Thiocapsa bogorovii: one gene and its partner. The protein of the gene in region 1 interacts with the protein of each later gene in a pairwise test. Links are inferred from orthologs where the notes say so. Each region holds a gene or a part of one and is shown on either strand. Other genes may lie near its edges.

Region 1 (5,779 bases):
GCATTGGCCGCCGAGCGCGACGAGCTCCAGGAGCAGATGGCCGATGCCTTGGAGGAGATGGAAGCGGCGCGCGAGCGTCTGCACGAGCACCTCTCCTTGGTGGAGAGCTTGGCGGAGCGACGCGACGCAATGCAGGTCGAGCGCGAGACGCTGCGTGCCGGGCTTGCCGCGGTGCGGGAGGAGGAGCGTCGCTGCCGGGAGCGAACGCAGGGGCTGCGGGTCAGCGTCGAATCGAACCGCGCCGCCCGCGCGGCCACGCAGCAGAGCCTGGCGCGCCTACAGGAGCGCCGCGCGGTGCTCCACGAGCGCCGCGCCGAGCTGTTGGATGCGCTCGAGGAGAGTGTCGAGCCATTGGCCGAGCAGCGGGTGCGGCTCGACGAGCAGCTGGTGCTCCGGGTGGAGGTCGAGGAGGCGTTGGCCGAGGCACGCAACCGACTCGAGGCCTTGGATGCCGAGGTGCGCGAGCTCGAGCAGGCGCGTCAGCGCTCGGAGCAGGAGGGCCGCGTCGGTCGCGGCGAGCTCGATCGGCAGCGTTTGGAGCACCAGGAGCGCTTGGTCCGTCGCCAGACCCTCGCCGAGCAGATCGCCGAGGTGGACGGTGCCGAGCCCACACCGGCCGAGGTGCTCGCCGAGATGGATCCCGCGGCGAACGAATCTCAGTGGCAGGAGGCGCTTTCCAAGACCGCGGCGCGTCTCCAGCGGCTTGGGCCGGTGAACCTCGCGGCGGTGGACGAATTCCGTCAGCAGGCGGAGCGCAAAGTCTATCTGGACGCACAGCACGAGGATATCAGCCGCTCGCTCGAGACGCTGGAACAGGCGATCCGCAAGATCGATCGCGAGACACGCAGCCGTTTCCGCGAGACCTACGATCAGGTCAATCAGGGGTTTCAGCTCCTGTTTCCGCGGCTCTTCGGCGGCGGTCACGCGAGCTTGGATCTCACCGACGAGGATCTGCTCGAGACCGGCGTCAGCGTCATGGCACGCCCCCCGGGCAAACGCAATTCGAGCATCCATCTGCTCTCGGGCGGGGAGAAGGCGCTGACGGCGGTGGCCTTGGTTTTCGCCATCTTCGAGCTCAATCCGGCGCCCTTCTGTATGCTCGACGAGGTCGACGCGCCGCTCGACGACGCCAACGTCGGGCGCTTCTGCGAGCTGGTGCGCTCCATGTCCGATCGGGTCCAGTTCGTCTTCATCAGCCACAACAAGGTCACGATGGAGATTGCCGATCATCTGCTCGGAGTGACCATGCACGAGCCCGGTGTCTCGCGGCTCGTCTCGGTGGACGTCGACGAGGCGGTGCGACTTGCGGCGGTATCCTGAGTGCTCGGCGTTTATCGTCCGACCCGTGCGGGACGCACCCTGATTCGGGGAAAAGTCACGCGCGCTCGGTATTCACCCGCCCGATCGGGGATACAGGTCGCTCGCGCGTTGATATACTCCACCCAGTCCTGAACGTCAGACCGACACGAACGCTTGAATGGACGCCAATACCATCCGTCTCATACTGATTGCCGTGGGTGCCTTGCTCATCCTCGCCCTCTTCCTGTGGGAGCGCAGCCGCCGGGCCGACGACGACACGGACGAGGACGACGACTACGAGGAGGCCGATGCGCCTTACGGTCTGTCGTCCGGCAAGCGCGAGCCTGATCTCGGCCTCGGTCGCGCGTCCTCGCCCGTGCGCAGAGACGACTCCGCCGTGGCGGAATCGCCTCGTGCCGCGCGGGAGTCCGGGAGCTCGTCGGCGTGGGCGTCGGAGTCCGACTCTGAGGACGATCTCGAGTCCGAGGTTGCCGGCGAGATCGAGCCCCTATTGATCCAGCTCAGTGTCGGCGCGCGCCGCGAGCCCTTCTTCGGACCTGAATTGATGGACGCCGCGGAGGCTTGCGGTCTTCGTCCCGGCCGGATGGATATCTTTCACTGTCTCGACGAGTTCGACGACGATACCCGCATCTATTTCAGCATGGCCAACATGGTGAAGCCGGGGATCTTTCCGTTCGACGCTATGGACGAGTTCTCGACGCCCGGTTTGATGCTGTTCGCCCAGCTCGACGGGCGTCCGGAGGACATCACGGTCCTCGAAGAGATGATCGCCACGGCGCGAAAGCTCGCCAGCGAGCTCGATGGCGACGTCCTCGACGAGACGCGTCGCCCGCTGACGGTCGCTAAGGAAGAAGATCTGCGCCGGGCCGTGCTCGAGAACGAGCGCCGATGGTCGAGAACGTCGGAGCGTTGACCGGCTCGGATGCCGACCGCGAGCGTGCCGCCTGGCTGCGCACGGAGATCGCTCGCCATAATGACCGCTACTATGTCCTCGACGATCCGGAGATCCCGGACGCCGAGTACGATCGTCTGTTCGCCGAGCTTCAAGCCCTGGAGACCCGCTATCCGGAGCTGAGGACACCGGATTCGCCGACACAACGCGTCGGCGCTGCACCGCTCTCCGCCTTCGCTCAGGTGCGGCATCGTTTGCCGATGATCTCGCTTGCCAACGCCATGAGCGACGATGAGCTGGCCGAGTTCGACCGCCGGGTCGTTGCGGCCCTGCCGGGAACGGAGCCCGTCCTCTACACCGCCGAGCCCAAGCTCGACGGGCTGGCGATGAGCATCCGCTACGAAGAGGGACTGCTCGTTCAGGCAGCGACCCGTGGCGACGGCTCCACCGGCGAGGATGTCACCGCGAACGTGCGGACCGTGAAGAGTGTCCCGCTGCGTCTCCTCGGCGAGGCGTGCCCCGCCGTGCTCGAGGTGCGCGGGGAGGTCTATATGTCACGCGAGGGGTTCGAGCGGCTCAACAAGGCCGCAGCGCAGCGCGGCGAGCGGGTCTTCGCCAATCCGCGCAATGCCGCGGCCGGGAGTCTGCGCCAGCTCGACCCCCGAGTGACCGCCACTCGGCCTCTGAGTTTCTGCTGTTACGGTTGGGGCGAGACCTCGACCGCTTCCGAGGCGAGTCAATACGCGATGCTGCAGCGCCTAGCCGGTTGGGGGATCCCCATTTCCACGGAGCTGCGACAGGTCGAGGGGCCCGACGGCTGTCGGGCCTATTTCGAGGGGTTGGGGCGACGCCGCGATGCGCTGCCCTACGAGATCGACGGCGTGGTCTTCAAGGTCGACCGGATCGCCGATCAGGCGCGGCTGGGCGCGACCGCCCGTCATCCGAAGTGGGCCATCGCGCGCAAGTTCCCCGCGCAGGAGGCCCTGACGGTCGTCGAGTCGGTCGAATTTCAGGTCGGACGCACGGGCGCAGTGACCCCGGTCGCCCGGTTGCGGCCCGTGCAGGTGGGCGGCGTCACGGTGGCCAACGCCACGTTGCACAACATGGACGAGGTGACCCGTAAGGACGTTCGAGTCCGCGATACCGTCGTCATCCGACGTGCCGGCGACGTGATCCCCGAGGTCGTGAGCGTCTTGGTCGAACGCCGACCGCCCGACGCGGTGCCGGTCGAGATGCCTGCCCACTGTCCGGTGTGCGGTTCCGACGTGCTCCGACCCCCGGGCGAGGTGGTGGCGCGCTGTACCGGTGGCCTCTATTGTCCGGCCCAGCGCAAGCAGGCGATCCGGCATTTCGCCTCGCGTCGTGCCATGGATATCGATGGCCTCGGCGAGAAGCTCGTCGAGCAGCTTGTCGATTCGGGTTTGGTGCGCGAGCCGGCCGATCTGTATCGGCTGACCGCGGAGCAGCTCGCCGGTCTGGACCGGATGGGCGAGCGATCCGCGGCCAACCTGATCGAGGCCCTCGAGTGCAGCAAGTCCACGAGTTTCGCGCGCTTCATCTTTGCACTCGGGATTCCGGACGTCGGCGAGACGACCGCGCAGGCCTTGGCCGCCCGGTTCAGCGGAATCGCGGAGCTGGAGCGGGCACGCGAGTCGGATTTCGTGCGTGACCGAGGGGTCAAAGGGGTCGGGCAGGAGACGGCGACCGCATTGCATCGCTTCCTGGTCGAGCATCCGGAGGTCGAGGCGCAGGGCGATCTTGCGGACTGGCTCGCGGGACTGAAGCTCCCCGGTTTGACGCCTGCGCGCGCGCAGGCGTTGGCCGGACACTTCGATGATCTGCCGGCGCTTCGCGCCGCCGAGCTCGAAGATCTCTATTTCAACAGCGCTCGGCTGGTCGAAGGGATCGGTCCTGTGGTGGCGGCGGAGATTGCGGGCTTCTTCGCTCAAGCGCACAATCGCGAGGCGATCGATCGCCTGCTCGCGGCGGGGATCCAATGGCCGGACGCGCCGGCACCTGCGCAGGACACGGACGCGCTGCCCCTCGCGGGCAAGACGATGGTGATCACCGGTACACTCAGCCGGTCGCGCGACGAGATCGCAGCCCGGTTGAAGGACGCCGGTGCGAAAGTCACGAACAACGTCTCGAAGAAGACGGATTATTTGATTGCGGGAGAGGCGGCGGGCTCGAAGCTCGAGAAGGCGCAATCACTCGGTGTTGCGATCCTCGACGAGGCGATGCTGAATGCCTTGCTCGATCGCCCCTGATCTGCGCGGCGCCGGATTCTTCCGGCATCGCCCCAATGTTGCTGAATCAAACAACAAACGGACGTCGGAACCGCATCGACCGCGGTTGTCCGCTTTCCGTGATCGCGCCGTCTCTCCAGACCTTACGGACCTCGCCATGCATGAATTGAGCAAAGAGCAACAAATCCTGATCGCGATGCGCAAGACCCTGTCTGCGATCATTCGAGACGTGACCCCGCCGCCCGGGATGCGTCACCCCTTGTCCGATCCGACCATCGAGGACGTGCGTCAATGCTTGGGCCTGATCGCCGCACGCGAGAAAGAGCTGGCGGACGCTCAGGGTCGCGGCGGGGAGCGCCCCTACTATGTCGACGAGCCGCCGGATGCCCGGGTCGTACCCATTGCCGGCATCAAAAAACGCAAGGAGTGATCCGATGACCTTTCCGTGCCTGGCCAACCCCGATGCCGCCCGACGGCACCGTGTCGTGCGTTTGACGCTCTGTCTGGTCGCGGCCGGTCTGTGCCGTGATGCCGCTGCGCGCGATCCGGTGACAACGCGGGTGCCCGAGTGGTCGTACTCGGGGGTGGCTGGCCCGGACCAATGGGGCGATCTCGGCGGCGCATACGAGCTTTGTTCGCGGGGCGAGCTGCAATCGCCGATCGATATCGTCGAGACCCAGCGCGTCACCTACACGCCCTTGCTCTTTCGCTACCGATCGCAGCTCCTCGAAGCGGAAAACACCGGCCACGGAGTGCGTTTGATCTCGCCTCCCGGCAGTGCACTTGTGGTCAGGGGGCAGGCCTATGACCTGGTCGAATTCAACTTCCATGTCCCCGGTCTGCACGCTTTCCAGGGGGTTACTGCAGAGGCCGAGATCCACATGGTGCACCGCGACGGGCAGGGCGGCTATGCCGTCGTTGCCGTGCCGCTGCGGGCCGGCGATCGCGAGAATCGGATTCTCGACCGTATCCTGGAGCATTTTCCGATGCAGCCCGGGGAACGGGTGCGGCAACGTCAGGTCGGCATCAATCCGCTCTTCCTGCTGCCGGTCGATCGAAGCTACTACCGTTACACGGGTTCGCTCGTCACGCCCCCATGCACCGAGCCGGTGCTCTGGTTCGTCTTTCGCGAGCCGCTCGAGGTGAGTGCCGACCAGATCCAGCGCATCGCGCGGGCCACCGGCGCGAACGCCCGACCGGTCCAACCCCTCAACGGCCGTCCGGTCTTCTCGCTGTTCCGCTATTAAACCGCGCCCCTTGCGGTCTACGTTGTTTTTGGATGGGATCGGCCTCGGCGAACTTCACGGCCGTTGGAGCGGGC
Region 2 (5,908 bases), 1.1 Mb from region 1 along the record:
CCTAAACCGCGCTCAGCGCGGTATGCAATGTGTTTGGATGGGATCAGCCCCCGCAGACTTGACGCCCGTTGGAGCCGGCGCGGTTTCGGTATTAAGAAATCAATCATCTTAAATCTGCCTTGCCGCACCAGTCGTTCGGATCAGTGTAAGACGGCGCCCGGGGTCTGTATAGCCGAAAAGGGACCGGATATCAGATGGAAGCGGTCGCTGCGTGGAAACCGAGAAGACCAGGACGACCGCGTCTCAGCGCTGCGGGATCGGCCGACCGGCTCGAAAACCGCCGGCGGCCAAGGCATCGGCGACCACCGCCAGACGGTGCCAAGGGTCGCCGACAGCGAGCCCCTTGATCGACTGATCGACCAGCGAACACTGATGCAGCAACGCACGCAGCAGGGTCGGCGACAGACGCGACAAGGCGCGCTCCATTGCCGCAAAACGCTGCGGCGGCATGCGCGCATCCCCCGCACCCGGCGCACGCGCGCCGCCCGCACGTACGACGGCCGCTTCGGCCAGGGTCCGAAGCTCCCGCGCCAAGACCCAGAGCACCAGAACATCCGCGGTTCCTTCCGCGCGCAGGACCGAGAGCACCCGCTGGGTCCGCGCGCGGTCTCCCGACAAGGCCGCATCGGTCAGCGAAAAGAGGTCGAAACGGGCACTGTCGGCGAGGTTCCCGAGCAGATCGGCGAGATCGAGCGGTCCCGGATCCCGCAGCAGACGCTGCTTTTCGATCTCCTGCACCGCCGCCAACAGGTTGCCTTCGGCACGCTCGGCCAGCAGCTCGGCCACGCCCGGCCCCGGCTGGAGCCCGACCGCCTGTAGGCGCTGTCCGAGCCACTGGACCAGCTCGCGTCCTTTCAGGGGCCAGACCTGAACCAGCGCGCCGACCGACTCGACCCGCTTCGCCCACTGGCTCTGCAGCTCCTTGCGATCGAGCTCGGGCGCGATGATCAGCAGCAGGTTGTCCGGGCAGGGCCGATCGCAATAGGCGCGAACCGCGGCACCCCCGTCCTTGCCGAGCTTCGCCGTACCGATGCGCAGCTCGATGAGTTTGCGCGAGGAGAAGAGCGACATGGCGTCCGCGGAGGCAGCCAAGGCATGCCAGTCGAACGAGGCGTCCTGATCCAGGACCTCGCGCTCGGCGAACCCCTGACGGCGAGCCGCCTCGCGGATCAGACGCGCCGCCTCGCCGAGCTGATAGGGCTCGTCCCCGCAGACCAGGTACAGCGGGGCCAGACCGCGGGACAAGGCGTCTTGGAGTTGGTTGAAGCGCAGTCGCATCGGTTCGTCGCTCGGGGTTCGGCGTGAGGGGCCGCTCAGAGCAGCGTCACTCGCAGACGCATCAGGATCCGATCCGCGGCGTCGCGCGCGAAATCCTCGTAGATCAGCGCCTCCTCGAGCTGTTTGCCGAGCACCTCCACGTCCGGATTGTCGAAGTTGCGGACCAGATCGAGCGACTGGGCCGGCACCTTCTGCACGCCGTCTGGCGTGACGGCATCGTAGCTCAGCAGATAATGAAGCTCGTATGCCAAGACCCGACCGCCCGTGTCGACAGCAACCACCTGCGAGCGCCGACCCTCGGAGAGGATGCGCAGAATCAGCCGCGCCTCGCCCGCCGTTGCAGCCAGCGCCACGTCGCTGCCCGCGAGCTGGTCGACGAGGGCTTCGCGCACGGGCGAATTGCCGGCGGCCTGGATGTAGACCGGATTCAGCTCGGCCGGGATCTCGACGACACCGCGCAAACGAAAACCGCAGCCGAGCTGAGCGAGACAGATCAGACCCAGGATCAGAAGAAAGGCCGTCCGCGCCCACGGCCTGAGCCAGGGGAGCGATGCAGGCGCCGGGTCCCCGACAGCCGGGGCATGGATGGAAGTGCCGGCCTGATACTCGCGCCCGGGGTCGGGGCAAAGATCACGGGGATCGAGGGGCATCCGCATCAGTTGGCGACGATGTTGACGAGCTTGTTGGGAACCACGATGACCTTGCGCACGGTGGACTCGCCGATGAAGCGATGCGCGTTCTCGCTCGACAGCGCGGCGGCCTCGATGGTCGCACGATCGGCGTCCGCAGGAACCTTCACGCTGTCGCGCAGCTTCCCGTTGACCTGAACCACATACTCGATCGTGGACTGCACCAGGGCCGCGGCGTCGACCTCGGGCCAAGTCGAGCCCAGGATGTCTTCGCCGAACCCCAGCTCGCGCCACAGATGATGGGTGATGTGGGGCGCGATCGGTGCGAGAAGACGCAGCACGATCGCCAGACCCTCGCGCAAAACGGTGCCGCGTGCCGGTGATTCCGGGTCGAGCTTGTAGAGCACGTTGACCAGGGTCATACAGCCGGAGACGACGGTATTGAACTGCTGACGCTCGTAGTCGAAGCGCGCCTTTTTGAGCACGCCGTGGATCTCGCGCCTGACCTCGCCGGTCGCCTCGTCGAGATCGATCCCGGCCGGATCGCCTGCGCCGCGGATGGTCTCCGCTTCGGTCGTCGCCAGCCACCACAGGCGCTTGAGGAAACGGAAGGCGCCCTCGACACCCTCGTCGTTCCATTCGAGCGACTGCTCGGGCGGCGAGGTAAACATGGTGTAGAGCCGGACGGTATCCGCACCGTAGCGCTCGGTCAGGACCTGCGGGTCGACGCCGTTGTTCTTGGATTTCGACATCTTCTCGATGCCGCCGAAGGTCACCGGCAGCCCGTCGGCCGCGAGCCAGGCACGCACCAGCCGGCCCTTCTCGTCGCGCTCGGTCTCGACCTCGGCCGGGTTGATCCATTGCTTGCGCCCGTCGGCGTCCTCGCGATACCAGGTCTCGGCGACCACCATCCCTTGCGTCAAGAGCCTGGCGAAGGGCTCGTCGCAGTCGATGAGACCCTCGTCGCGCATCAGCTTGTGGAAGAAGCGCGCGTAGAGCAGATGTAGGATGGCGTGTTCGATCCCGCCGACATACTGATCGACCGGGAGCCAATAGCGCGCACGCTCGTCGAGCATGGCCGTCTCGCAATCCGACGAGCAGTAGCGGGCGTAGTACCAGCTCGATTCGACGAAGGTATCGAAGGTGTCGGTCTCGCGGGTCTCGCCGCCGGGAAGGTCCGAGAAGGCCGGCATCTTCTTGAGCGGCGAGCCCGAACCGTCAACGACGACGTTCTCGGGCAGGCGCACCGGCAGGTCGGTCTCGGGGCGCAGACTGCCGTCGGGACGGTTCACCACCGGGATGGGGCAGCCCCAGTAGCGTTGGCGCGAAACACCCCAGTCGCGCAGCCTGAAGTTCACGCGCTTGCGGCCCCTGTCGTGCTCCGTCAGCCAGGCCGCGATGGACTCGAACGCCTCGGTACTGGTCAAGGTCGAGAAAGGGCCGGAGTTGATGAGAACGCCTTTTTGCTCGAAACGCGCGTCCCAGTGCGACCAGTCCAGAGGGACTCGGGACGCGTCTCCGAGCACCGCAACGACCGGGCGGCTTTCCGCGGGTGTGCCGTCAGCAGACGTGACCTCCAGCGCGAGATCTTTCCAATCCTCGGGGACGATCACCGGACGGATCGGGATGCCGTATTTGTGCGCGAAATGGAAGTCGCGCTCATCATGCGCCGGGACCGCCATCACCGCACCCGTTCCGTAACCCATCAACACGAAATTCGCGGCGAAGATCGGCACCGCCTCCCCGGTGACCGGATGCAGTGCGTTCAGGCCGAGCGGATGGCCCTTCTTCTCCATCGTCTCGATCTCGGCCTCGGAGGTCCCGCCCTTGCGGCACTCCTCGATGAAGGCCGCGAGCGCCGGCCGATCCTCGGCTGCACGTCGCGCGAGCGGATGCTCGGCGGCGACGGCGACATAGGTCACGCCCATGAGCGTATCCGGACGGGTCGTGTAGATCTCCAGCGTCTCGTCCGAGCCCTCGATGCCGAAGCGCATCTCGACACCCTCGGAGCGCCCGATCCAATTGCGCTGCATGGTGCGGACCTGCTCCGGCCAGCCGTCCAGGCCGTCGAGTGCATCCAGCAGCTCCTGCGCGTAGTCGGTGATCCGCACGAACCACTGCTGGATCTCGCGCTTCTCTACCGGCGCGCCCGAGCGCCATCCCTTGCCGTCGATAACCTGCTCGTTGGCGAGCACCGTCTGGTCGATCGGATCCCAGTTGACCGTCGCCTGCGAGCGATAGACCAGCCCCTTCTCCATGAGACGCGTGAAAAGCCACTGCTCCCAGCGGTAATAATCCGGATTGCAGGTCGCAAGCTCCCGATCCCAGTCGTACCCGAAACCGAGTTGCTTGAGCTGGGTACGCATGTAGTCGATGTTCGACTTGGTCCATTCCGAGGGCGGGATGCCCTTCTGGATGGCCGCGTTCTCGGCCGGGAGACCGAAGGCGTCCCACCCCATCGGCTGGAGCACGTTCTTTCCGAGCATGCGCTGATGGCGTGCGATCACGTCGCCGATGGTGTAATTGCGCACATGCCCCATGTGCAGCCGCCCCGAGGGATAGGGGAACATCGAGAGGCAGTAGAATTTCTCGCGCGAGCGGTCCTCGACGGTCTTGAAGGACTGGTTGTCTTCCCAATAGCGCTGGGCCGCGGCCTCGACGGCCTGCGGGTCGTAATCGGTCTGCATGGGTGTTCGGTCTTCCGGCAAGGGGGTGACGGCGATGGGCGTTAGGATACCGCAGCGGACGGATCCGCGGCGACTTGGACACAAACGGGGCACATCGGGCATAACGAGCAGCGATCGGTCGGTGCAAGCGGTCCTTGCGAAATCGCGGCCATACTGCACACTTTAGACATCGGCGTCTCGACGCCTTTGCGTGAAACGCGTGAGGTGCTGTCGCAGCGGCAAGCGCTGCCCCGCGCCCTACCCACCGGAGAGGATGATGAACAAAGACGACAAAGGCTCGACGACGGACAAACTGGTGGATGCCTACGAGCGGATGCTCAAGGAAACCCACGAGACGATCGAAAAGACCCGGGAAGAATCGGCACCCAAGTTCCGCGAGATACTGGAGAAGGCGCGCGACAACATGGTCGAGCTTGGCGAGTTGACCCGGGAAGAGGCCGATAAGGTCTCCGACTACATCAAACGCGACATCGAGGACGCGGCCAACTATATCGCCGAGACCGGCCAAGACATCCGCGATTGGTGGCGCTTCGACCTAGAGCTGATCGAGCAGCGCATGATGGACGCCTTTTCCAAGGTTGCGGACCAGACCAGCCTGCAACTGGCCCAATGGGCCGAGGTTGCACGCCAGATGAGCCTCTATCAGGCCGGCGAGGTCACCGGCCCCGGCACCCTGGTCTGCGACCGCTGCGGGGCCGAGACCCATTTCGTCAAGGCCGGACGCATCCCGCCTTGTGCAGACTGCGGCGGCCTGAGCTTCCGCCGCCGCGGCGACGAGCCTCGCGACAAGGGTAAGGGTTGAGGATCGTCAGCACTCGTGACATCCGCTCCGCGGTGTCACGCATGCCCCGTGGCGCTCCGCGCCACGTGCCGCGCCATCGCCGACATGACGAACGAGACCCCGCCCCGCGAGCGACCTGATCAGCTCGTCGCCCCGCAGTTGCATCACAGACCCCGCGCCGACTAGCATCGAGATGCTTGTACGACAACACCAAGAACGGGCACTTTCCGCGCCCGCACGAAACACCAGACGAGGACACCATCATGATTCGCCGCATCGCACTCACTCTCCCGGCACTCGCCCTAACCTTCTCAGCCGGCGCACAGGCCGCAACCTTCATGGACGCCGATTGGGCGGCCTCCGCCTGTCAAGCCTGGAACGGGGCCGGCGCGCTCACCGCCGGTCTGGCGGGCGATAACTGGGCGGCAAACAACGCCGGTCGTGGATACAAGGTCATCCAGCTCTACCGCACTAAGTGCGGCGAGGGCAGCCGTGTCGAGCTGCAGATCAGTGACAAGGACGGCAAGGCCATG

What was found.
Region 2: the proteins of ligA (region 1) and leuS interact in binary tests that used the Escherichia coli proteins (3 or more experiments, as listed by UniProt). The link is inferred for Thiocapsa bogorovii from one-to-one orthologs.

What each region holds. Positions count from the first base shown.
Region 1 is NZ_CP089309.1:4,359,126-4,364,904, forward strand. Bases 1,809-4,843 are described here. They hold ligA (NAD-dependent DNA ligase LigA), read left to right. Parts: upstream 1,809-2,208; coding sequence 2,209-4,479; downstream 4,480-4,843. Other genes in these bases: LT988_RS19305 (cell division protein ZipA), read left to right, coding at 1,809-2,233; LT988_RS19315 (segregation and condensation protein A), read left to right, coding at 4,616-4,843. Also shown: chromosome segregation protein SMC, read left to right, coding at 1-1,320; more of LT988_RS19305, read left to right, coding at 1,478-1,808; more of LT988_RS19315, read left to right, coding at 4,844-4,888; LT988_RS19320 (carbonic anhydrase), read left to right, coding at 4,893-5,705. UniProt on the Escherichia coli protein: DNA ligase that catalyzes the formation of phosphodiester linkages between 5'-phosphoryl and 3'-hydroxyl groups in double-stranded DNA using NAD as a coenzyme and as the energy source for the reaction.
Region 2 is NZ_CP089309.1:3,304,626-3,310,533, reverse strand. Bases 1,734-4,897 are described here. They hold leuS (leucine--tRNA ligase), read right to left. Parts: upstream 4,595-4,897; coding sequence 1,934-4,594; downstream 1,734-1,933. Other genes in these bases: LT988_RS14880 (zinc ribbon-containing protein), read left to right, coding at 4,851-4,897; LT988_RS14890 (LPS-assembly lipoprotein LptE), read right to left, coding at 1,734-1,928. Also shown: holA (DNA polymerase III subunit delta), read right to left, coding at 244-1,278; more of LT988_RS14890, read right to left, coding at 1,314-1,733; more of LT988_RS14880, read left to right, coding at 4,898-5,396; LT988_RS14875 (SCP2 sterol-binding domain-containing protein), read left to right, coding at 5,639-5,908.